3 regions of the Rhodopseudomonas parapalustris genome follow, and region 1 is predicted to be linked to each of the others. Evidence: predicted binding sites of a transcription regulator. Region 1 holds the regulator's gene; each other region holds the start of a gene.

Region 1 (7,640 bases):
CGAGCGCTAAGGGATTCTGACAGCAGAGATTTTGACGACCTCACAGCCGCGGTTCCGCGCCGCCCTTCGGCGCCCGCGGCAGGAAGGGATAGAACTATGACGGCATTGACCTGGACCGACGAGCGCGTCGAGCAGTTGAAGAAATTGTGGGAGGGCGGGCTGTCGGCGAGTCAAATTGCCGCTGAGCTGGGTAACGTCACCCGCAACGCCGTGATCGGCAAGGTCCACCGCCTCGGCCTGTCGGGCCGGGCCAAGAGCCCGACCTCGGCAGCTCCGCGGCCGCGCAAGGCGCGTCCGGTGCAGCAGATGATGAGGGTGAACCGTCCGGTGGCCCGTGGCAACACCGCCTTGGCACACGCCTTCGAAGTCGAAGCGGAGCCGGATCCGGTCACGTTCGACAACGTGGTGCCGATGAACCAGCGGCTGTCGCTGCTCGAACTCAACGAAGCCACCTGCCACTGGCCGGTCGGCGATCCGTCGAGCCCGGAATTCTTCTTCTGCGGCGGCAAGTCTCTGCCGGGCCTGCCGTACTGCGCGCATCACTCGCGCATCGCCTATCAGCCGGTCGGCGACCGCCGCCGCGCTGCGCCGAAGACCACCCGCTAGACTGACGCCGCCAGCCCAAGGCCGCGGCAAACCGCGCTCGCGCAGCGCAGGGCTGCGCGGCCCTGCCAAACTGTCATCGCCCGCAAAAGCGGGCGGCCCAGTATGCCAGAGCGTCCGTTACTTCCCGCCCACTTACTGTAATCCTGAATCCTCCGCTTGCGCGGAGGATGACGCTGCTATGTTGGGCTAAGGCCGCGGCCGAACGATTGCAAAAGCGGTAGGGTCGGCAAAGTCGCGCCGTGCCCACGGATTACAACATCACGCTCGCGGTCATCGTGATTTGAAAAGAGCCTTTTGGTGGGCACGCTTCGCTTGGCCCACCAACATCGCAAACCTGCTAACAACTACGATGGGCTGCCTTCCACCTTGGCGAAGCGGTCGTCGAGAGCGTAGCCGGCGCCGCGGACGGTGCGGATCGGATCCTGCTCGCGGCCGATATTGAGCAGCTTGCGCAGGCGCCCGATGTGGACGTCGACCGTGCGCTCGTCGATGTAGATGTCACGGCCCCAGACGCCGTCGAGCAGCTGCTCGCGGCTGAACACCCGGCCCGGATGCTCCAAGAAGAACTCGAGCAGGCGATATTCGGTCGGGCCGAGATCTATCGGCCGGCCTGAACGCGCCACCCGACGCTTGTCGCGGTCGAGTTCGAGGTCGCCGTAAGCCAGCACGGTAGCAAGCCGCTCGGGCGCTGCGCGGCGCAGCAGGCCCTTCACCCGTGCCAGCAGTTCCGGCACCGAGAACGGCTTGACGATGTAATCGTCGGCGCCGGTCGCGAGACCGCGGACCCGCTCACTCTCCTCGCCACGCGCCGTCAGCATGATGATCGGCAGTTGCTTGGTTTCCGGCCGTGCCCGCAGCCGGCGGCACAGTTCGATGCCGGACAGGCCCGGCAGCATCCAGTCCAGGACTACCAGGTCGGGAATCCGTTCCTTCATCCGGGTGTCGGCGTCGTCACCGCGCGCCACCGTTTCGACCTCGTAACCTTCAGATTCCAGATTGTATCGCAGCAGCGTCGTCAGCGCTTCCTCGTCTTCGACTACCAGAATGCGCGCAGCCATCGTCGTCCTCGTCTCAGTGTCGTCTCGATACGCCCCTGGCGGCCGGCCCGGCGGGCCGGCGGCCAGATCTGCGTCAGTTACCGGGGGTCGCGTTCGCGAAGGTGGTCATATCGCCCTTCGGACGCTTGTCCATGATCTGCTGACCCTCGATCATGTAGAACACCGTCTCGGCGATGTTGGTCGCATGATCTCCGATCCGCTCGATGTTCTTGGCGCAGAACATCAGGTGGATGCAGAACGAGATGTTCCGCGGGTCTTCCATCATGTAGGTGAGCAGTTCCCGGAACAGCGACGTGCAGATCGCGTCGACTTCCTCGTCGCCGTTCCACACCACCATCGCGGCCGGCAAGTCGTGCGCCGTGTAGGCATCCAGCACCGCCTTGACCTGCGACTGCACCAGATCGGTCATGTGCTCGAGGCCGCGGATCAGCTTCAGCGGATGGAAGTCGCTGTCGATCGCGTTGACACGCTTGGCGATGTTCTTCGACAGATCGCCGATCCGCTCCAGATCGGTGGCGACCCGCATCGCGCCGACGATGTCGCGCAGGTCGACCGCCATCGGCTGACGTCGGGCGATGGTGAGCACCGCGCGCTCTTCGATATTGCGCTGCATCTGATCAATCTCGGCATCGGCCGCGACCACGCGCGAGGCCAGCGCGACATCGCGCCGGATCAGCGCGTCGACGGAGTCGACGATCTGGCGCTCGGCCAGGCCGCCCATCTCCGCGACCTGCCGGGTGAGTTCCTGCAGATCGCCGTCGAACGCCTTGGTGGTGTGTTCGAATCCCATATCCGTGCTCCTCGCCCGCGGCGTCAGCCGAACCGGCCGGTGATGTAGTCCTGGGTGCGCCGATCGCTCGGCGAGGTGAAGATCTTGTTGGTCGGGCCGAACTCGATCAGCTCGCCCAGATACATGAAGGCGGTCGATTCAGACACGCGCGCCGCCTGCTGCATGTTGTGGGTGACGATCGCGATGGTGTACTGCTCCTTCAGCTCGTCGATCAGCTCTTCGATCTTGGCGGTGGAGATCGGATCGAGCGCCGAGCACGGCTCGTCGAACAGGATCACTTCCGGCCGCACCGCGATGGTACGCGCGATACACAGCCGCTGCTGCTGACCGCCGGACAGGCTGAGACCGGAGGCGTTGAGCTTGTCCTTGACCTCGTTCCACAGCGCGGCGCCGCGCAGCGCCTTTTCGACCCGCCCGTCCATTTCCGATTTGGAGATCTTCTCGTACAGGCGGACGCCGAACGCGATGTTCTCGTAGATCGTCATCGGGAACGGCGTCGGCTTCTGGAACACCATGCCGACCCGGGCGCGGAGCAGGTTGAGGTCGAGCTTGGGGTCGAGAATGTTGGTGGTGTCGAGCAGCACCTGCCCCTCGGCGCGCTGTCCCGGATACAGGTCGTACATCCGGTTGAAGATGCGCAGCAGAGTCGACTTGCCGCAGCCCGAGGGGCCGATGAAAGCGGTGACCCGGTTGGCGGCGAGCGCGAGATTGATGTGCTTCAGCGCGTGGTTCTGGCCGTAGTAGAAATTGAGGTCACGCACGGTCACCTTGGCCGGGCCGTCCGGCTGGGCGCCGATCAGCGGCATCGCGGACGGAACGCTGGTGGCGATCGAGATCTCGGTCATTTCGTGGTCCTCTCGGCGCCGATGATGCGCGCGCCAATGTTCAGGGCAAGCACGGTGAGGGTGATCAGCAGCGCGCCGGTCCAGGCGAGCTGCTTCCAGTAAGCGTAGGGGCTCTGGACGAAGTTGTTGATGGTAACCGGCAGGTTGGCCATCGTCTTGGTCAGATCCAAGCTGAAGAACTGGTTGCTGAGCGCGGTGAACAGCAGCGGCGCGGTCTCGCCGGCGACGCGGGCCGTCGCCAGCAGGATGCCGGTGATCAGACCGGCGCGCGCCGCCCGATAGGCGATCCGGCGGATCACCAGCGAGCGCGGCAGACCGAGCGCGGAGGCGGCTTCGCGCAGTGAGCTCGGCACCAGCAGCAGCATGTCCTCGGTGGTGCGCACCACCACAGGGATCACGATCACCGCCAAAGCCAGCGCACCGGCGAGCGCCGAGAACCGGCCCATCGTCACCACCACCGCGCCGTAGATGAACAGGCCGATGATGATCGACGGCGCGCTGAGCAGGATGTCGTTGATGAAGCGGATCACCGAGGTCAGCTTGTCGTGCTTACCGTATTCGGCCAGATACGTGCCGGCGAACAGCCCGAGCGGCGCGCCGATTCCGACGCCAAGAATGGTCATCAGAACCGAGCCGACGATGGCGTTGAGCAGACCGCCGGTGGTCGAGCCCGGCGGCGGCGTGTTCTGGGTGAGCACTTCGAGATTGAGGCCTGCGAGGCCGTTCCAGAACAGCGTGAACAGGATCAGCGCGAGCCAGGTGACGCCGAACAGTGCGGCAGCCGAGCACAGCACCTTGATCACCACGTCGTTGCGATGACGCCGCTTGTAGATCGGATTGTCGAGGTGGATCGGCGTCATGTTACTTGCCCGCCTTCAGTTCGAGCCGCAGCAGCAGCAGCCGGGCGGCCGCCAGCACCAGGAAGGTCAGAATGAACAGCAACAGGCCGAGCAGGATCAGGCCCGATTGATGCAGGCCGTCGCTCTCGGCGAATTCGGAGGCGATCGCCGCCGAGATCGTGGTACCGGGCGAGAAGATCGACCCGGTGATCCGGAACGAGTTGCCGATGATGAAGGTGACCGCCATGGTCTCGCCGAGCGCACGGCCGAGCGCCAGCATCACGCCGCCGATCACGCCGACCCGCGTGTAGGGGATCACCACGCTGCGCACCACTTCCCAGGTCGTGCAGCCGACGCCGTAGGCTGCTTCCTTCAGCACCGGCGGCACGGTCTTGAACACGTCGACCGAGATAGCGGTAATGAACGGCAGCACCATGATGGCGAGGATCAGCGCGGCGTTGAACAGGCTGAGATAGGACGGCGGGCCGGCGAAGATGTCGTTCAACACCGGGATATCGGCGAAGATCGCGATCATGAACGGCTGGAAGTGATAGGCCAGGAACGGCCCGAGCACGAAGAAGCCCCACATGCCGTAGATGATCGACGGGATACCTGCGAGCAACTCGATGGCGAGGCCGATCGGGCGGCGCAGCCACATCGGGCACAGCTCGGTCAGGAAGATCGCGATTCCGAGACCGACCGGGATCGCGATCACCATCGCGATCAGCGAGGTCACCAGCGTGCCGTAGATTGGGCCGAGTGCACCGAGGACCGGCGGATCGTTGGCCGGCGCCCAACGCGCGGTGGTGAGGAACGAGAAGCCGAATTCACGGATCGCGGGCCAGGCACCGACGATCAGGGAGACGATGATGCCGCCGAGGATCAGCAACACCGAAATCGCGCAGGAGCGCGTCGTCCAGTAGAAGGCCTTGTCGCCGAGCTTGAAGGCGCTGAGCGCCTTGGCCCGATCGTAAGGTCCGGCAGCCGCTTGCAATCCGGTCGTCTCAACCGCCATATCCGCCACGCTAACTCTCCCTATGCCTTCTGCAGGGCCGAAACCGCGCTTCGCGGCTGGAGATTTCTGAATTGAAACCGGATGCGCGATCGATCGTCGCGCCTGCACCGACTGCGGTGCAAAACCGGAGTCCGAGAAATCCGTCCCTCGGATTCCGTCGCTCGCGTGAACGTCGTGCTGCGACCCGGACGGAGCCGGATCGCAGCTTCGACATTCAGCCTATCAGCTCTTGATGTCCGCAGCCCAGGTCTTCTCGATCAGCTTGACGACCGGTTCCGGCATCGGGATGTAGTCGAGCGCTTCGGCAGCCTTGTCGCCGTTGGTGAACGCCCACTTGAAGAACTTGATGGCTTCGGCGGAGGCAGCCTTGTCGACCGGCTCCTTGTGCATCAGGATGAAGGTCGCGGCAGTGATCGGCCACGACGCGTCACCGGGCTGGTTGGTGAGGATCAGGTAGTAGCCCGGAGCCTTCGACCATTCGGCGTTCGAAGCGGCGGCCTGGAAGGCGGCCATCGTCGGCTGCACGGTCTTGCCGACGCTGTTCACCATCGCCGTGTAGGTCAGCTTGTTCTGCTTGGCATAGGCGTATTCGACATAGCCGATCGAGTTCTTGGTCTGACCGACGTTGCCGGCAACGCCTTCGTTGCCCTTGGCGCCGACGCCGACCGGCCACTCGACCGCGGTGCCTTCACCGACCTTGCTCTTCCACTCCGGGCTGACCTTGGACAGGTAGTCGGTGAAGTTGAAAGTGGTGCCCGAACCGTCCGAACGGCGAACCACGGTGATCGCTTCGCTCGGCAGGTTGACCTTCGGGTTCAGCTTCTTGATCGCGGCGTCGTCCCACTTCTTGATTTCGCCGAGATAGATCTTGGCGAGGGTCGGACCGTCGAACACCAGCTCGCCCGGCTTGACGCCATCCAGATTCACCACCGGCACGATCGCGCCCATCACCATCGGCCACTGCACCAGGCCGTCCTTCTCGAGCTCTTCCGGCTTCAGCGGCTTGTCGCTGGCGCCGAAGGTCACGGTCTTGGCGACGATCTGCTTGATGCCGGCGCCCGAACCAATCGACTGATAGTTCAGACCGTTGCCGGTTTCCTTCTTATAAGCGTCCGCCCACTTCGAGTAGACCGGGTACGGGAAGGTGGCGCCAGCGCCGGTAATGTCAGCCGCGAAGGCCGAGGTCGACGCCGCAACCAGACCGGCTGCGACGATTGCCTTGATGAAATTCATGGGGAAGGTCTCCATCTGTAAGCGAAGCGCTCAGCGCGCCCGACTGCGCTTACCCCGCCCCGTCTACGGGCGGTCGGTTGACCTTTTATGAGGGTTTGATGACAGTCATGTGACTGACCTAAGTCGCTGATTTCAGGTGACTTTTGGCCTCAGACCTGGGGCTTTCCCTGAGGGATGCAAACGGTGAAAGTCGCGCCCTTTTTCAGGACGCTTTCGATCAGCAGCCGCCCCCGGTGACGGTTAACAATATGTTTCACCAGCGATAATCCTAACCCCGTACCGCCCTGGGACCGGCTGTCGCCGATATCGACCCGGTAGAACCGCTCGGTCAGCCGGGGCAGATGCTCGGGGGCGATGCCGGGTCCGAAGTCGCGGACGACGGCACGATATTCGGGCCCCCCTTCGCCCGAAACCGCAGCCATCACCGTGACGACCACGCGCCCGCCGGAGGCGCCGTATTTCAGCGCGTTTTCGATCAGGTTTTCGAACAGCCGCAACAGCTCTTCGCGATCGCCGGCGATCGTGGCGGCGTCCTCGGGCAGATCGAGCTCGATCACCACCTGGCGTTCCTTGGCCAGCGGCTCGAGCCCGTCGGTGACCTGTTTGATCAGCGGCCTCAGATCGATCAGCGCGTCGGGACGGACGTGCGCGCTGAGCTCGACCCGCGACAGCGACAGCAGATCGTCGATCAGCCGCGCCATCCGGGTCGCCTGGGCGTGCATGATCCCGAGGAAGCGTTCGCGCGCTTTCGGATCGTCACGGGCCTGTCCCTGCAGCGTGTCGATGAAGCCCGACAGGGCGGCGAGCGGCGTGCGCAGTTCGTGGCTGGCATTGGCGACGAAATCGGCGCGCATCTCTTCGACACGGCGCAGCGGCGTCAGATCGTGGAACGTCATCAGCATGCATTGATCGGTGCCGCCGAACGCGGTCGGCACCTGCACCGGCGCAATCATCAGTTCCAGCCAGCGTTCGATCGAGCCGTGATCCAGATAGGTGACGCGGCGCGGCTCGGAGGTGGCGATCGCCTCGCGCAGCGCAGTGACGATCTCCGGACTGCGCAGCGCGAACTGCGCCAGCTCGCGCACCCGCAGGGCCGGAGCGAGCTGCGCTGCGGCAGCATTGAGATGAATGACGCGGCCCGCGCGATCGAGCAGCACGGCCGGATCGGGCATCCCGCCGACAATGGCACGCACCACCGGCATTTCCACCGGGCTGACGCCGAGCGTATCGTCGAGCGCGCTGGAACCGTCGTGC
Region 2 (7,640 bases), on a different contig from region 1:
GCCTGTTACGACCGCTGGTGGGAAGCGCGCCGCCATTGGGGCGAGCTGATCTGCCTGAGCCGTAATCTGGCGCGGCAGACGCGGATCCTGCCGTGCGCCGGCGACAATCAGGAGCGCAGCCGTCGGAAGCTGCTGACGCTGGCGATGGCGTTCGCACAAGCCCTGGTGCTGCATCTTCGTCCGGGAAGCGACACCATCAAGGTGACGCGCCACCTCAGCGCCGAAACCCGCGCGCGCTATGAGGCCAGCCGCAACGCGCCCGAAGTCATCCTCTCGGCGATGCAGGCCGAGCTCGCGTCGCTCCACCGCAGCGGCGAGCTGCGCGACATCCCGTTTCAGATCCTCGACCACACCATCGGACAGATGGCGATGGTGCAGGCCGCGTGCGAACGCATCCGCTCGACGCCGGTACCGTTCGGCTACTCGCTGCTGCTGCACCGAACCGCTTACGTGTTCTGCTTTCTGCTGCCGTTCGGCTTCGCCAACACTCTCGGCTGGCTGACGCCGTTCGCCACGGCGCTGGCGGCCTACACCTTCTTCGGCCTCGACGCGCTCGGCTCGGAGCTCGAAGAACCGTTCGGGCAGTTGCCCAACGATCTGCCGATCGCCGCGCTGGCCGACACCATCGAGATCAATCTGCGCGAGGAGCTCGGCGAAACCGATCTGCCGCCATTGCCGGCGCCGGTCGACCACATTCTGGTCTAAACGGCCGCGGGCGGCGCGGACTTCAGCGCAGCACGATCGTCCCTGAGCGCCCGACCATCTTGGCGAGTTGCTTGAACCGGCTGCCGACGCGGTCGGCAACGAGATCGACGAGGCTGTGCTCGAACACCAGCATCAACTTGCGGCCTTCGGTGCGGAAATGCGTGGCGGGCAGAACGCCCGGCCTCGCCGCACTGATCAGATGCGCGACCCGGAACGCGGCGCCGAGCAATCGCGCACGGTCGTTGAGCGCGTCGGTGACCAATTCGCGCGCCGACAACGGCGGCTCGTTCTGTTCGCTGAAGCCCGCGTAGCGGTAGTACACGGACAAACCCATGAAGGCGCGGTCGCGATGGGTGACGTCACCGAAATTAGCGTTGGCGATCAGCGACAGCGTCTGCTCGCCGCGATGATCGGGGTGCACCCGCCAGCCGACATCGGACATCAGGCAGGCGGCGCGGCGCAGCCGGCGATCCTCGTCCGTCTCCCGCACCTTGGCGACGCGGAACAGCCGGTCGGTCCACTCGATCAGTTCCTCGGCGTGACGCGACGAGCGCGACAGCAGCCGGTTCAAGTTCTGCGCGGCGCACAACAGCCCGTCCTTGGCGCGTTCGGCAGGCGGCAGTTGCTCGTACAACAACCCTTCGCGCACGCCATAGGTCGAAAACACGATCATCTTCGGCTTGGCGATACGAATGACGTATTCGAGCACGAGCGCCGCGTAGGCCAAAAGTGGCCGCCGCGCATCGGCGATGACTTCGATGTCGGCGAGCTGATTGGCGGCGGCGAGGACGCGAAGCCGCTTTGCGAACCGCAGCGCTTCGGCCGCAGGAATCGAATAGCCGTGCATCACCTGGAGCGAGTAACCGCTTTGGATGATGTGGATGCGGGCCAGCGCGCGCCAGGTCCCACCGACCGCGTAGAAATTCCGGCCGCGCCCGGTTTTGAGCGGCCCGGATTCGGAAAGCAATTGCTGGGCGATCCGTTCGGCGCGCTTGAGTGATTTCTGCGAGGCGTCCTGCAAAGCCAGGCTGCCCAGCGGCAACGTCACGCCCTTGCGCACCGCGCTGCCACGGACCTCGATCAGTTCGAGCGAGCCGCCGCCGAGATCGCCGACGATTCCGTTGGGCTTGTGCACGCCCGAGATGACCCCCAGCGCCGAGAGTTTGGCTTCCCGCGGCCCCGACAAAATCTCGATGGTGACACCGCAGATCCGTTCGGCTTCGGCAATGAAATCTGGGCCGTTCTTGGCATCGCGACAGGCGGCGGTCGCGATCGCGAACACCTTGCCGACCTTCATCACCCGGATCAGCGCACGAAACCGCCTCAGCGCGACCAACGCCTTGTTGACCGCATCCGTGGTCAGCAGCCCGGTGGTCTGAACCTCGCGGCCGAGGCCGCACAGCGCCTTCTCGTTGAACACGGTGACCAGGCTGCGCGCCAGCGCCTCGTAAACCACGAGGCGCACGGAGTTCGAGCCGATGTCGATAACGGCGACGCTGGGTTCGCGCCTGTGCGGCTGCTTGCTCAACGTCGACGCCCCTTAGGAAGACTGCTGCGACTGCTGGCGCTCGGCCCGCCGGGTGAGCCGACGGGGCGAGGATTCCTGGAGCGACTTCCCACGGCCGGACAGACTCGGATTGGTCATGAAGTAGTTGTGGACGTTGAAGGGCTCCTCGCCCTTGGCGGCCTTCATACGCGTCGACGATCCGTCCGGCAACAACCGCCAGCTCTGCTCGGTATCTTTCAGATTGGCGACCATGATCTGTTCCAGCACCTGCTGATGCACGGTCGGGTTGAGCATCGGGCACAGCACCTCGACGCGGCGATCGAGATTGCGCGGCATCAAGTCGGCGGACGAGATGTACACCGCCGCCTTGGCGCTGGGCAGACCGTAGCCGTTGCCGAAGCAGTAGATGCGGCCGTGTTCGAGGAACCGGCCGATGATCGACTTCACCCGGATGTTGTCGGACAGCCCCGGCACGCCCGGCCGCAGACAGCAGATGCCGCGAACGACCAACTCGACCGAGACCCCTGCCCGCGACGCCTCGTACAGCGCGTCGATGATCTCCGGATCGACCAGCGCATTCATCTTCAGCCAGATCGCGGCCGGCTTGCCGTGGCGAGCGTAAGTGGTCTCGCCGCGAATATGCTCCAGCATCGTCTTGCGCAGCGTGATCGGCGACACCGCCATCTTCTCGATATCGCTCGGCTCGGCGTAGCCGGTGATGTAGTTGAACACCCGCGCGGCATCGCGGCCGAGGATCGGATCCGACGTGAAGTACGACAGGTCCGTATAAATACGCGCCGTCACCGGATGGTAGTTGCCGGTGCCGGTGTGGATGTATGTCGTCAGAGTGCCGCCCTCGCGCCGCACCACCAACGACAGCTTGGCGTGGGTCTTGAGCTGCAGGAAGCCGTACACCACCTGCACACCGGCGCGCTCGAGGTCGCGCGCCCAGCGGATGTTGGCTTCTTCGTCGAACCGCGCCTTCAGTTCGACCAGAGCGGTGACCGACTTGCCGGCCTCGGCCGCTTCGGCCAGAGCCCGCACGATCGGCGAGTTGTTGGACGTGCGGTACAGCGTCTGCTTGATCGCGACGACGTCGGGATCGCGCGCCGCCTGCTGCAGGAACTGGACGACGACGTCGAACGATTCATACGGATGGTGGACGATCAGGTCCTTCTGCCGGATCGCCGCGAAGATGTCGCCGCCATGGTCGCGGACCCGCTCCGGGTGCCGCGGCACATAGGGCACGAATTCGAGATCGGGACGGTCGACCCGGGTGAGCTGCGACAGCTCGTTCATCGCCAGCACGCCGTCGACCAGAAACGCCTCGTCGTCGGCAGCGCCCAGCGCCCGCTGAACGAACATGCGCAGCTCTTCCGGCATGGCCGCGTCGACTTCCAGCCGGATCACCGATCCGCGGCGCCGCCGCTTCAGCGCGGTCTCGAACAGCCGGACCAGATCCTCGGCCTCTTCTTCGATTTCCAGTTCGCTGTCGCGAATGATCCGGAACGAGCCCTGCCCCTTGACGTGGTAGCCGGGGAACAGCCGTCCGATAAACAGCGAGGTCGCCTGCTCCAGCGTCATCACCCGCACGGTCTGATCCTTGCCGTTCGCGGGCAGCCGGATGAAGCGGTCGATCCGCGCCGGCATCCGGATCAGGGCGTTCATCGGCTTGCCGTCGGAGACCCGCGCCAATTGCAGGCCGATGGTGAAGCCGAGGCTCGGGATGAACGGGAACGGATGCGCCGGGTCGATCGCCAGCGGCGTCAGCAGGGGAAAGATGTTGTGGAGGAAGTGGTCCTCGATCCAGGTCCGTTCGGCCTTGGTCGCATCCCTGCCATCCAGCAAAATGATACCGGAGTCAGCCAACACCCCGCGAAGGTCACGCCAGATCGACTGCTGGTCGCTGGCGAGCCTCGAAACGGCTTCATTGATCAGCCCGAGCTGTTCGGACGGCGTCAGCCCGTCGGGACTGCGCTCGGTGATGCCCTCCCGGATCTGCGCCTTGATGCCGGCGACGCGGACCATGAAAAACTCGTCGAGATTGTTCGCCGAGATCGACAGGAACCGCACCCGTTCCAGCACCGGATGGTGTGGATTGACCGATTCTTCGAGCACGCGCCGATTGAAATGCAGCCAGGACAACTCGCGATTGATGAATCGCTCGGGGCCCGCGGCGATCACCGATGCCGGCTCGGTCTCGCCTTTTTTCTCTTCGATCGCAATCACTTGCTCGGAGTCCATGAAAAACTGATCCAGAGTAGGATGGAGCGCACCGCGGCTGCGGCGCCGCGAGACAATGCTGACGCTGCATGACGTTTCCATGACATTGAGGAACGAGGTGCAGAATCCGTCAAGCGGCGCGCCTTCCCGCCATGCATCGGCTGCGGCGGATCAGTCGTCGCGCAGCACTTCGGAGGCGAGCGCCCTCGTCACGGGGCGGCCAAGGCGTAGCGCCATGGTGTCGAGCTTTTCAACAACCTGACGGGCGGCCACGAACGACCGGTCGATCCTGTTGGCAAGGTAGCCGACCAGGGCGGCGTCGATGCACATCTGGCGGTCGGCGCAGAATTTGACGATCAGCGCCCGAAACAGCGCATCGTCCGGCGGCAGCAGCGACACCACCGGCACGGTCCGCAGCCGCGACCTCAGGTCGCGCAATTCCACCGGAAAGGCGGACGGCGCGGTCCGGCCGGTGAACAGCACATAGGCCTCGTCTTCCCGCGCCATATTCATCAGGTGAAACAGCGCACGCTCGTCGAAGCTGCCGGGGACGAGATCCTCTACGACCAACGCTCCGGTTGCCAGCGCGCCGGGCACCGCCGCCGCATTGAGCGCCTGCGCCGCCGTCGATCGGGCCCCGGCCAGCTCGGCCCAGATCGCCGCCAGATGGCTTTTGCCGCATCCCTCGGGGCCCACCAGCATCATGATACGGTTGGGCCAGTCCGGCCAGCTCTCGATCAGCGAGAGTGCCGCGGTATTGGCCGAACCTTCCAGGAAATCCTCGCGCGACAGGCTTTCGGCGTGCGGCAGGTCAAGGGCTAGTTGTCGAGGTTCAACGCGAACTGCCACGGGGCGCTCCATGCCGGCCCGCACTTGCGGCCGGCCGACGCGGTCAACGGCTGGGCTCGATCGTGCTCATGTGCCGCATCCACTCGACGAGATAGAAGGAGACGGAAAGCAAGGTCAAGACGGTCACCGCGCCCATCAGAAACAGGTCGTAAGGCATCGGCTCGAAGCCGAAGGCCAGCGCCCCGAGCACCATCGCCGCAAACGCGACCTGCGCGACCGTGTTCAGCTTCGACACCATCAGCGGCTTCATCGGGATCGGCTTGCCGAACACCCAGGAGATCATCACCGCGCCGACGATCATGATGTCGCGCGACACCACCAGGATCACAAGCCAGCGTGGGATCGCGCCCCAGATCCCGAGCGAGACGTAGATCGAGACCAGCAGAGCCTTGTCCGCGAGCGGGTCGAGCAACGCGCCGAGTTCACTCGCCATGTTGAACCGCTTCGCCAGGAACCCGTCGACCGCGTCGCTGACCCCGGCCACCACGAACACCGCGAAGGCGATCGCCATCTCGTTGGACGCAATCGCCCAGACCACGACCGGCACCAACAGGATGCGGCAGAGCGTAATGATGTTGGGTATGCTCACACGACGTTCCCGGCTTCCGAGCCAAATCCGCCGAAAAAGCTCGACTTTCGACGGTTGAGCGGGCTGGTTTTCTACATAGACCATGCTGGGTCCCCTTGCGAGCCATTGCACGCTGGCGGAATCCGACGTAACCACCCCAAAACATCGGCTGGGCGCGGACAAGCGGGACTTAGGTCTAGCTTCGTTGCGCCGGCTGAATCGACGGCGGGCCTCGCCCTGGCGACGTATGCCCGGGTGCCGCACAGCTTGAATTGGGAAAACCGGGCATGACCGAGCGGAAGCACGGCCTCACCTACGCCGACTCCGGCGTCGACATCGATGCGGGCAACCGGCTGGTCGATCTGATCAAGCCGATGGTCCGCGCCACGGCACGGGCCGGCGCGGATTCCGAGATCGGCGGCTTCGGCGGCCTGTTCGATCTGAAGGCGGCCGGCTTCAAGGATCCTGTTCTGGTCGCGGCCACCGACGGCGTCGGCACCAAGATCAAGGTCGCGATCGACGCCGGCTTGCATGCCGGCATCGGCATCGACCTGGTGGCGATGTCGGTCAACGACCTCGTGGTGCAGGGTGCCGAACCTCTGTTCTTTCTCGATTACTTCGCCTGCGGCAAGCTCGATCCGGAAGCAGCCGCGGAGATCGTCGCCGGCGTGGCGGAAGCCTGCAGAGAGTCCGGCTGCGCTTTGATCGGCGGTGAGACCGCCGAAATGCCGGGCCTTTACAAGGACGGCGATTACGACCTCGCCGGCTTCGCGGTTGGTGCTGCCGAACGCGGCACGTTGCTGCCCTCCAAGGACATCGCCGAGGGCGATGCGGTGATCGGACTGGCGTCCTCCGGCGTGCACTCGAACGGCTGCTCGCTCGTGCGCAAGATCGTCGAGAAATCCGGCCTGCCCTACGATGCACCGGCGCCATTCTCGCCCGTGATGACGCTCGGCGGCGCACTGCTGGCGCCGACCAAGCTGTATGTGAAGTCCTGCCTCCAGGCGATCCGCGACACCGGCGCGATCAAGGGCCTCGCCCATATCACCGGCGGCGGCTTCACCGAGAATATCCCGCGGGTCCTGCCGAAGCATCTCGGCGTCGGCATCGATCTGCCGCGGATTCCGGTCCTGCCGGTGTTCAAATGGCTCGCCGAGCAAGGCGAGATCGCCGAGCTCGAACTGCTGCGAACGTTCAACTGCGGCATCGGTATGATCGCGATCGTGAAGGCGGACGCAGTCGATCAGGTCACCGAAGTCCTCACCGCGAGCGGCGAAAGCGTACACCTGCTCGGTCAGGTGATTGCCGCAAAGGGCGACCAGCGCGTGGTCTATGACGGCCACCTCGACCTCGCCTCGTGAGTGAGCCGATGAAGCCTCGGGTTGCCATCCTGATTTCCGGGCGCGGCTCCAACATGGCCGCGCTGATCGAAGCCGCGGCCGAGGACGGGTTTCCGGCCGAGATCGCCGTGGTGATCTCCAACGTGGCAACCGCCGGCGGCCTTGCGATCGCGGAGCGCAGCGGCATTGCGACCGCGGTGATCGAAAGCAAACCCTTCGGCAAGGATCGGGCGGGTTTCGAAGCCAAGCTGCAAGCTGAACTCGACGCGCGTGGCATTGAGCTGATCTGCCTCGGCGGCTTCATGCGGCTGTTCACGGCCGAGTTCACCCAGCGCTGGTACGCCCGGATGTTGAACATCCATCCGTCGCTGCTGCCGTCGTTTCCCGGCCTCGATCCGCACGGCCAAGCCTTGCGCGCCGGCGTCAAGATTTCGGGCGCAACGGTGCA
Region 3 (7,640 bases), on a different contig from region 1:
CAGTCGGTGCGCAGCGGCATGGAGCGGGCGCTGCAGACCAACGATTCTGATCTGTTCGCCCGCCTGCAAACCGCGCTTCACACCATGCAGCGCTCTCAGGGCGAAGTGAGCGGCGTGAACATGACGGTGTGAGCGGAGCTCGCCCTGGGCCGGAGCGGTTTGCTGCTCCGAGGCGGCCAGCGGGCGGGACCAAAGGGGACGCGGCGATGATCCAACATCCGCGCAAGACCGACTTTCCCGTCTCGGGCGTGCGCCGCTATCTCGAACCGGGGCCGATCGTGTTGGTGAGTTCGCACTGGCGCGGCGCGCACAACATTATGACGCTCGGCTGGCATGTCGTGCTGGAATTCACCCCGTCGTTGATCGGGCTGATGATCTCCAGCGGCAACCACTCGTTCGAGCTGATCAGGGCCTCCGGCGAATGCGTGGTCAACCTGCCGACCACCGCGCTGACCGACATCGTGGTCGGGATCGGCAACACCTCGGGCGCCGAGATCGACAAATTCGCGCATTTCGGGCTGACAGCGGAGAAGGCGACGGCGGTCGCCGCGCCGCTGATCGACGAATGCCACGCTGCGTTCGAGTGCCGGCTGCACGACGATGCGCTGGTCGACAAATACAACTTCTTCATCTTCGAAGTCGTGAAGGCGCATGTCGCGCCCCGGCCGAAACATCCGCAGACGCTGCACTACACCGGTGACGGTGTATTCATGGTCGCCGGCAAGACCATCAGCCGCAAATCGCTGTTCCGGCCGGGGATGCTGTGAGCGGACGCCGAAACGATTGGCGCCCGCAGATTTGATCGCGTACCCGCTCAGCCCTGGTGATGCACCTCCTGCAGGCCGTAGACCGGCGTGGGGAGCCCCTCCATCCGGGCCTTCAGCTGCAGCGCCAGGAACTGCGAGTAGTGCCGCGACTGGTGCAAATTGCCGCCGTGGAACCACAAGCCTTCCTGTTGGGTCGGCTTCCACATGTTGCGCTGCTCGCCTTCCCACGGACCGGGGTCTTTGCGGGTGTTGGAGCCGAGGCCCCAGACCTTGCCGACCTTGTCGGCGACCTCCTTCGAGATCAGGTCGGCGGCCCAGCCGTTCATCGAGCCATAGCCGGTGGCGTAGACGACGAGGTCGGCGGGCAGCTCGGTGCCGTCGCTGAGGATCACGGAGTGCTCGGTCAGGCGCTGAACGTCGACGCCGCTCTTCAGCTTGATGCGGCCGTCGGCGACCAGTTCGGAAGCGCCGACGTCGATGTAGTAGCCCGAGCCGCGGCGCAGATACTTCATGAACAGGCCGGAATCGTCATCGCCATAGTCGAGCATGAAGCCGGCGGCTTCCAGGCGTTTGTAGAACTCGGCGTCGCGCTCCCGGATCGCGTTGTAGATCGGGATCTGGAATTCGTGCAGGATCTTGTACGGCAGCGAGGCGAAGATCAGGTCGGCCTTGACGGTGGTGATGCCGTTCTGCACCGCCTGCTCGGAGTAGAGGCCCGCGAGCCCGAGCTCCATCAGCGAGTTCGACTTGACGATGTGGGTCGACGAGCGCTGCACCATGGTGACATCGGCGCCGGCCTCCCATAGCGCCGCGCAGATATCGTGCGCCGAATTGTTCGAGCCGATCACCACCGCCTTCTTGCCGGCCCACGCATCCGGACCGGGATGCTGCGAGGAATGGTGCTGATCGCCCTTGAACACGTCCATGCCTTCGAAGGTCGGCATGTTCGGCTTGGCCGACATCCCGGTGGCGAGCACCAGCTGCTTCGGCATCAGCGTGATCTCCTGGCCGTCGCGCTCGACCACCACGGTCCATTGCTTGGCGGCTTCGTCATAGGACGCGCGCTTGCAGACGGTGGAGCCCCAGTAATTCAGCTCCATCACCTTGGTGTACATTTCCAGCCAGTCGCCGATCTTGTCTTTCGGCGCGAACACCGGCCAGTTCGGCGGGAACGGCAGATAGGGCAGGTGGTCGTACCAGACCGGATCGTGCAGGCAGAGCGACTTGTAGCGCTTGCGCCAGCTATCGCCGGGCCGCTCGTTCTTCTCGATGATAATGGTCGGCACGCCGAGCTGGCGCAGCCGCGCGCCGAGCGCGATGCCGCCCTGGCCGCCGCCGATGATCACGCAATACGGCTGTCGCGTGATGCCGAGCTCGGCGGCCTCGGCGTCGCGTTCTTCCTTCCAGGTCTTGCGGCTGGGATCGGCGCCGTGCTTGACACCCATCGGACGCTGAAAGCCTTGCGGCTCTTCGAAGCCCTTCAGTTCGGCCATGGTGGTGAGCAGCGTCCAGATCCGGCCCTCCTTGATGCGGAGATGGCCGACGCCGCGGGCGAGCGCGGTGTCGAACTGGATGAAGCACTCGACGATGCCGTCGGCCTCGGCGGCGTCCTCGCCATCGGCGATCCGCCAATGCGACGGCTTGGTGTCGGCGAGCCGCGCGCCGAGCATGTCGCGGACCTGATCCTTACCCTCCATGGTCTTGATGTTCCAGGTGAAGGCGATGAGGTCGCGCCAGTAGCAGTCGGTCTGAAACAGATCGACCGCCCGGTCGATGTCGCCGGCGCTGAGCGCATCGTCGAGCTGGCCGAGGAGCGTGGTGACTTTGCCGTTCGGTGCGGTGTCGAGCATGTTTGTCCTCCCATCGTGATTTGTTGCGGCGCGATAGGCGCTCTTGTTAGTTCGACGATCCTAACATCGGCCGCCCGGGAGGCGAGGGCGAAGCCGGTGCGGTCCAGCAATCGTGATCATGCGTTCGCAGGCGCATCATGGGCGCCGCAAACCTGATTGCGCGAGAATCGGAAGAGGATCGGCGAGCGCGCTTGCGGCGCGGGGCGCTCAGCCCCAGCTCTGCAGCCGCCGGAGCTGCGGCGTCTTCTTGTGCTGATGGTCGGCCATCCGGCCGAGCAGGGTATCGAGCTCGGTGATCGCCTTGAACAGATAGGGGCCCTTGTTCAGCATCACGCATTCGGCGCGCGCTGCCATCGCGGCATCGGTCATCTCGCCGCGCGACGGAGTGCCTTTCTTCACCAGATGCTCGAGGACCTGGGTGGCCCAGATCACCGGCACATGGGCGGCCTCGCCGATCCACAGGATCTCCTCCTGCATCTCGGCAAGCCGGGCAAAGCCGATCTCCACCGCCAGATCGCCGCGCGCGATCATCACCGCGGTCGGCTGCCGGCCGGCCGCCTGGACCAGGATGTCCGGCAGGTGCGCGACCGCATCCGGCGTCTCGATCTTCAAGACCAGCGACAGCTTGTGCCAGTCGTCGGGCCGGCGTTCGGCGAGTGCCGCCTGCAGCATCTTGACGTCATCGACTGACTGCACGAACGAGAATTCGACGCCGTCGGCATGGGCCGCGACGAAATCGAGATCGGCGCGGTCCTTGGCGGTGAGCGCAGGGATGTCGAGCGGCGTATCCGGGAAGTTCAGGCCTTTTTCCGGCTTCAGCCGGAAGCCGGTGTCGGCGGTGGCGGTGACGCGGCCGAGCAGACCCCAGGCGGTCTTGCGCTCGATCCGGACGCAAAGCTTGCCGTCGTCGACGAACACCCGGGCGCCAACCGCGGCGCGCGTCAGCGGATCGGGCAGGGTGCATTCCACCGCGAAGTGCTCTTCGTCGAGATCGATCCGCTCGAATTCGCCCTGCGCCACGATCGCCACCAGATCGCCGGTGACGATGCGGTCGCGGCCGTCGGGCGTGCGCGCGGCGCCGGTGCGGATCTTCGGTCCGGCGATATCCATCAGCACCTTCATCCGCCGGCCGGTGGCTTCCTCGGCGACGTGCAGATGATTGATCATCCGCTGCCAGGCGGCGGCATCGTCGTGGGCGCAATTGATCCGCACCGCCTCGACTCCGCGCTCGGCGAGCCGCAGCATGAAGGTCGCATCGTCGGCGGCTTCGCTCGGGCAGGTGACCAGCAGGGCGGAGCGGCGGGCGCCGGACAGCGGCCCGAACAATTCGGCGCTGCGGGTAGCTAGATCATGCTCGCCGGCGAAGAACTGCTTCGACGATGGTCGCAGCATGTCCGGCTCGCCTGCCAGCGCCGCCAGTGTGGCGCGCACCGCGAGCAGCGTCGGCATCACCCGGCTTTCGAGCCGGCCGAGCGACGACAGCCCCAGCGCCATCAACGAATGCTGCAGCGGGCGCAGATCATGATGACGCAGCGCCAAGTAGTGCGCGAGATTCGCAGCGCTTTGGCCGAACCCAGGGCGATGGATCTGATCCGCCCAGCCGGCGATGCGCGCCCGGCTGTCGGTCTCGATCTCCGTGATCAGCGTGTCGAGCTTGTGCTTGAGACGGAGAATGTCGGTTGGCATCGCTGGCATCCCGCGGGTTCAGGCGGCCCGGAAGGCCGCATCCCACCCGCTCTAGGAGCGCTGGATGAAACCGATGTGACAGGCCATGCTGCGCTGCCTCAGACTTTCTTCTGAAGCGCTTGACGCGTGAGTGTGCCCCAGCCTGAATGCGACTCGTTTGCTGACCTTTGCGGAGCCTGCGCGTGCCCATCACCCTCTTTGGCATCAAGAACTGCGACACCATGAAGAAGGCTCGGGCCTGGCTCGACGGCCACGGCGTCGCCTACACGTTCCACGACTACAAGGCCGCGGGAATCGATCAGGCGCATCTGGAACGCTGGGCGAAGCAGGCCGGCTGGGAAACGCTGCTCAACCGCGCCGGCACAACCTTCCGCAAGCTCCCCGAGACGGACAAAGCGGATCTTTCGGAAGCCAAGGCGATCGCGCTGATGCTGGCGCAGCCGTCGATGATCAAGCGCCCGGTGCTGGAGCACGGCCGCAAGCTGCTGGTCGGTTTTCGTCCCGAAGCTTACGCAGAGCTGTTCGACTGATCGTGAGCACCCGTCGGCACGTCACCGCCGGGAGTTTCCCCCAGGTGCGACCGCCCGCAAACGCTGCCCAGCTTTGCATCTTGCACAAGGCTCGCGAATAGCTGCATAGTCGGATCAGAAAAATCGGGCCGAGCGCCGATCGAGGCGCTTCGAGCACCGGTTCCAAAAAGGAGACATCGGTCGAGCGCGTCGGCACCGCGCGCGGTCGATGGGGGGAATTTGCTTGGCCGATGACATCATCCTCGAAACCAACGGGTTGACCAAAGAATTCGCCGGCTTCTTTGCCGTGCGGGACGTCAATCTGCGGGTCCGCCGTGGTCACATTCACGCGCTGATCGGCCCTAACGGGGCCGGTAAGACTACGTGTTTCAATCTGCTCACCAAGTTCCTGCGGCCGTCCGCGGGGCAGATTATGTACAAGGGACGGGACATCACCGCGATGGCTCCGGCCGACGTCGCGCGGCTCGGTCTGGTGCGTTCGTTCCAGATCTCGGCGGTGTTCCCGCATCTGACTGCGTTGGAGAACGTTCGGGTCGCGCTGCAGCGGCAGCACGGCTCGTCGTTCGACTTCTGGCGCTCCAAGAGCGTGCTCGACAAGTACAACCAGCGCGCGCGCGAGCTGCTCGACGACGTCGGCCTGAGCGAATTCGCCGACACACCGGCGGTGGAGATGGCCTACGGCCGCAAGCGCGCGCTGGAGATCGCCACCACGCTGGCGCTCGATCCGGAAATGATGCTGCTCGACGAGCCGATGGCCGGCATGGGCCACGAGGACATCGACAAGATCGCCACGCTGATCAAGCGGATCTCGGCGAAGTACACGATCCTGATGGTCGAGCACAATTTGAGCGTAGTCGCCAATCTGTCGGATGTGATCACCGTGCTGACCCGCGGTCAGGTACTGGCGGAAGGCAACTACGCCGACCTCACGCAGGACCCGCGGGTCAAGGAAGCCTATCTCGGAGCGGGTCATGGTTGAGGCGACGACATTGCAGCGGCCCGCATCGTCGGCCGCAGGCGCGGCACTGCTGAGCGTGCGCGACCTGCAAGCGTGGTACGGCGAATCCCACATTCTGCACGGGATGAATTTCGAGGTCCGCGAGGGCGAGGTGGTGACGCTGCTCGGCCGCAACGGCGCCGGCAAGACCACCACGCTGAAGTCGGTCATGGGCATCGTCGCCAAGCGCAGCGGCAGCGTCACGTTCGACGGGACCGATATCGGCCGCGCGTCATCGGACAAGATCGCCCGTCGCGGCATCGCGTTCTGTCCAGAGGAACGCGGAATCTTCGCCAGCCTCGACGTTCGCGAAAACCTGATGCTGCCGCCGCAGGTTCGGCCGGGCGGGCTGTCGCTCGACCAGATCTTCGAGCTGTTCCCGAACCTGCGCGAACGGCTGAAGAGTCAGGGCACCAAGCTCTCGGGCGGCGAGCAGCAGATGCTGGCGATCGCGCGAATCCTGCGCACCGGCGCCCGTTTCCTGATGCTCGACGAGCCGACCGAGGGGCTCGCGCCAGTGATCATCCAACAGATCGGCCACACCATCGCGCGGCTGAAGAAGCAGGGCTTCACCATTCTTCTGGTGGAGCAGAATTTCCGCTTCGCCGCCACGGTGGCCGACCGCTACTACGTGGTCGAGCACGGCAAGATCATCGACGGCTTCGCCACTTCCGAGCTCGAAGCCAACATGGACAAGCTCCATACCTATCTCGGCGTCTGACGGCGGGACTGGTGGAATCCACGAAAGACTGAGAGCAAGATGGATATCAACGTCCCCGCTCTGTTGGCGCAACTTCTGGTCGGCCTAATCAACGGCTCGTTCTACGCGCTGCTCAGCCTCGGCCTCGCCGTGATTTTCGGCATGCTCAACATCATCAACTTCGCGCACGGCGCGCTGTACATGATGGGCGCGTTCTGCGCCTACTTCCTGCTCAACATCGCCGGCCTCGGCTATTGGTGGGCGCTGCTGCTCGCCCCGATCATCGTCGGCGTGTTCGGCATGGTGATGGAGCGCACGCTGCTGCAGTGGCTGTCTGGGCTCGATCATCTCTACGGCTTGCTGCTCACCTTCGGTGTCGCGCTGATCATCCAGGGGGTGTTCCAGAACTATTTCGGATCTTCCGGTCTGCCTTATGCGATCCCCGAGCAGCTTCGTGGCGCGATCAATCTCGGCTTCATGTATCTGCCGGTGTATCGCGGCTGGGTGGTGGTGTTCTCGCTGGTGGTGTGTCTGCTCACCTGGTTCCTGATCGAACGGACCCGGCTCGGCGCCAATCTTCGCGCTGCCACCGAAAACCCGACACTGGTGCGCGCGTTCGGCATCAACGTGCCGCGGATGATCACGCTGACCTACGGCCTCGGCGTCGGGCTGGCGGCACTCGCCGGCGTGCTGTCGGCTCCGATCAACCAGGTTCGGCCGCTGATGGGCGCCGATCTGATCATCGTGGTGTTCGCGGTGGTGGTGATCGGCGGCATGGGATCGATCATGGGGTCGGTCATCACCGGATTCGCTCTCGGCGTCGTCGAGGGGTTGACCAAATATTTCTACCCCGAGGCATCCAACACCGTGGTGTTCGTGCTGATGGTGCTTGTGCTGCTTGTGAAACCCTCGGGCCTGACCGGACGGGCAACCTGACATGACCACGATTACACAGAATTCCGTCCCGTCCACGACCCGCCGCCCGGTGCGCGACGAGATGATCGCCTTCTGCATCATGACCGCGCTGCTGTTGGTGGTCCCGTTCACCGGGGTCTACCCGTTCTTCGTGATGCAGGGGCTGTGCTTTGCGCTGCTCGCCTGCGCCTTCAA

The links. Region 1 encodes PhoB, which activates phosphate uptake and scavenging genes when phosphate is short. Its sites were predicted from a motif close to TGTCATNNANCTGTCAT; they were not measured.
Region 2: a site for PhoB is predicted at 4,525-4,541, ahead of M9H71_RS09660 (RNA degradosome polyphosphate kinase). Genes of this name have one in related genera too.
Region 3: a site for PhoB is predicted at 4,368-4,384, ahead of M9H71_RS11795 (pyruvate kinase). Genes of this name have one in related genera too.

Annotation. Positions count from the first base shown of each region.
Region 1 covers NZ_JAMKBZ010000010.1:128,123-135,762, reverse strand. Annotated here, with positions in the region: gene M9H71_RS11490 (GcrA family cell cycle regulator) at 97-606, shown strand; gene phoB (phosphate regulon transcriptional regulator PhoB) at 951-1,664, opposite strand; gene phoU (phosphate signaling complex protein PhoU) at 1,738-2,454, opposite strand; gene pstB (phosphate ABC transporter ATP-binding protein PstB) at 2,478-3,299, opposite strand; gene pstA (phosphate ABC transporter permease PstA) at 3,296-4,159, opposite strand; gene pstC (phosphate ABC transporter permease subunit PstC) at 4,161-5,162, opposite strand; gene pstS (phosphate ABC transporter substrate-binding protein PstS) at 5,376-6,386, opposite strand; gene M9H71_RS11455 (ATP-binding protein) at 6,536-7,640, opposite strand, start outside.
Region 2 covers NZ_JAMKBZ010000008.1:103,938-111,577, forward strand. Annotated here, with positions in the region: gene M9H71_RS09650 (bestrophin family protein) at 1-705, shown strand, start outside; gene ppx (exopolyphosphatase) at 728-2,233, opposite strand; gene M9H71_RS09660 (RNA degradosome polyphosphate kinase) at 2,246-4,456, opposite strand; gene M9H71_RS09665 (chromosomal replication initiator DnaA) at 4,607-5,284, opposite strand; gene M9H71_RS09670 (CDP-alcohol phosphatidyltransferase family protein) at 5,328-5,873, opposite strand; gene purM (phosphoribosylformylglycinamidine cyclo-ligase) at 6,140-7,213, shown strand; gene purN (phosphoribosylglycinamide formyltransferase) at 7,222-7,640, shown strand, end outside.
Region 3 covers NZ_JAMKBZ010000011.1:34,328-41,967, forward strand. Annotated here, with positions in the region: gene M9H71_RS11780 (hypothetical protein) at 1-132, shown strand, start outside; gene M9H71_RS11785 (flavin reductase family protein) at 207-767, shown strand; gene M9H71_RS11790 (NAD(P)-binding domain-containing protein) at 815-2,617, opposite strand; gene M9H71_RS11795 (pyruvate kinase) at 2,825-4,303, opposite strand; gene M9H71_RS11800 (ArsC family reductase) at 4,486-4,833, shown strand; gene M9H71_RS11805 (ABC transporter ATP-binding protein) at 5,057-5,812, shown strand; gene M9H71_RS11810 (ABC transporter ATP-binding protein) at 5,805-6,551, shown strand; gene M9H71_RS11815 (branched-chain amino acid ABC transporter permease) at 6,591-7,466, shown strand; gene M9H71_RS11820 (branched-chain amino acid ABC transporter permease) at 7,468-7,640, shown strand, end outside.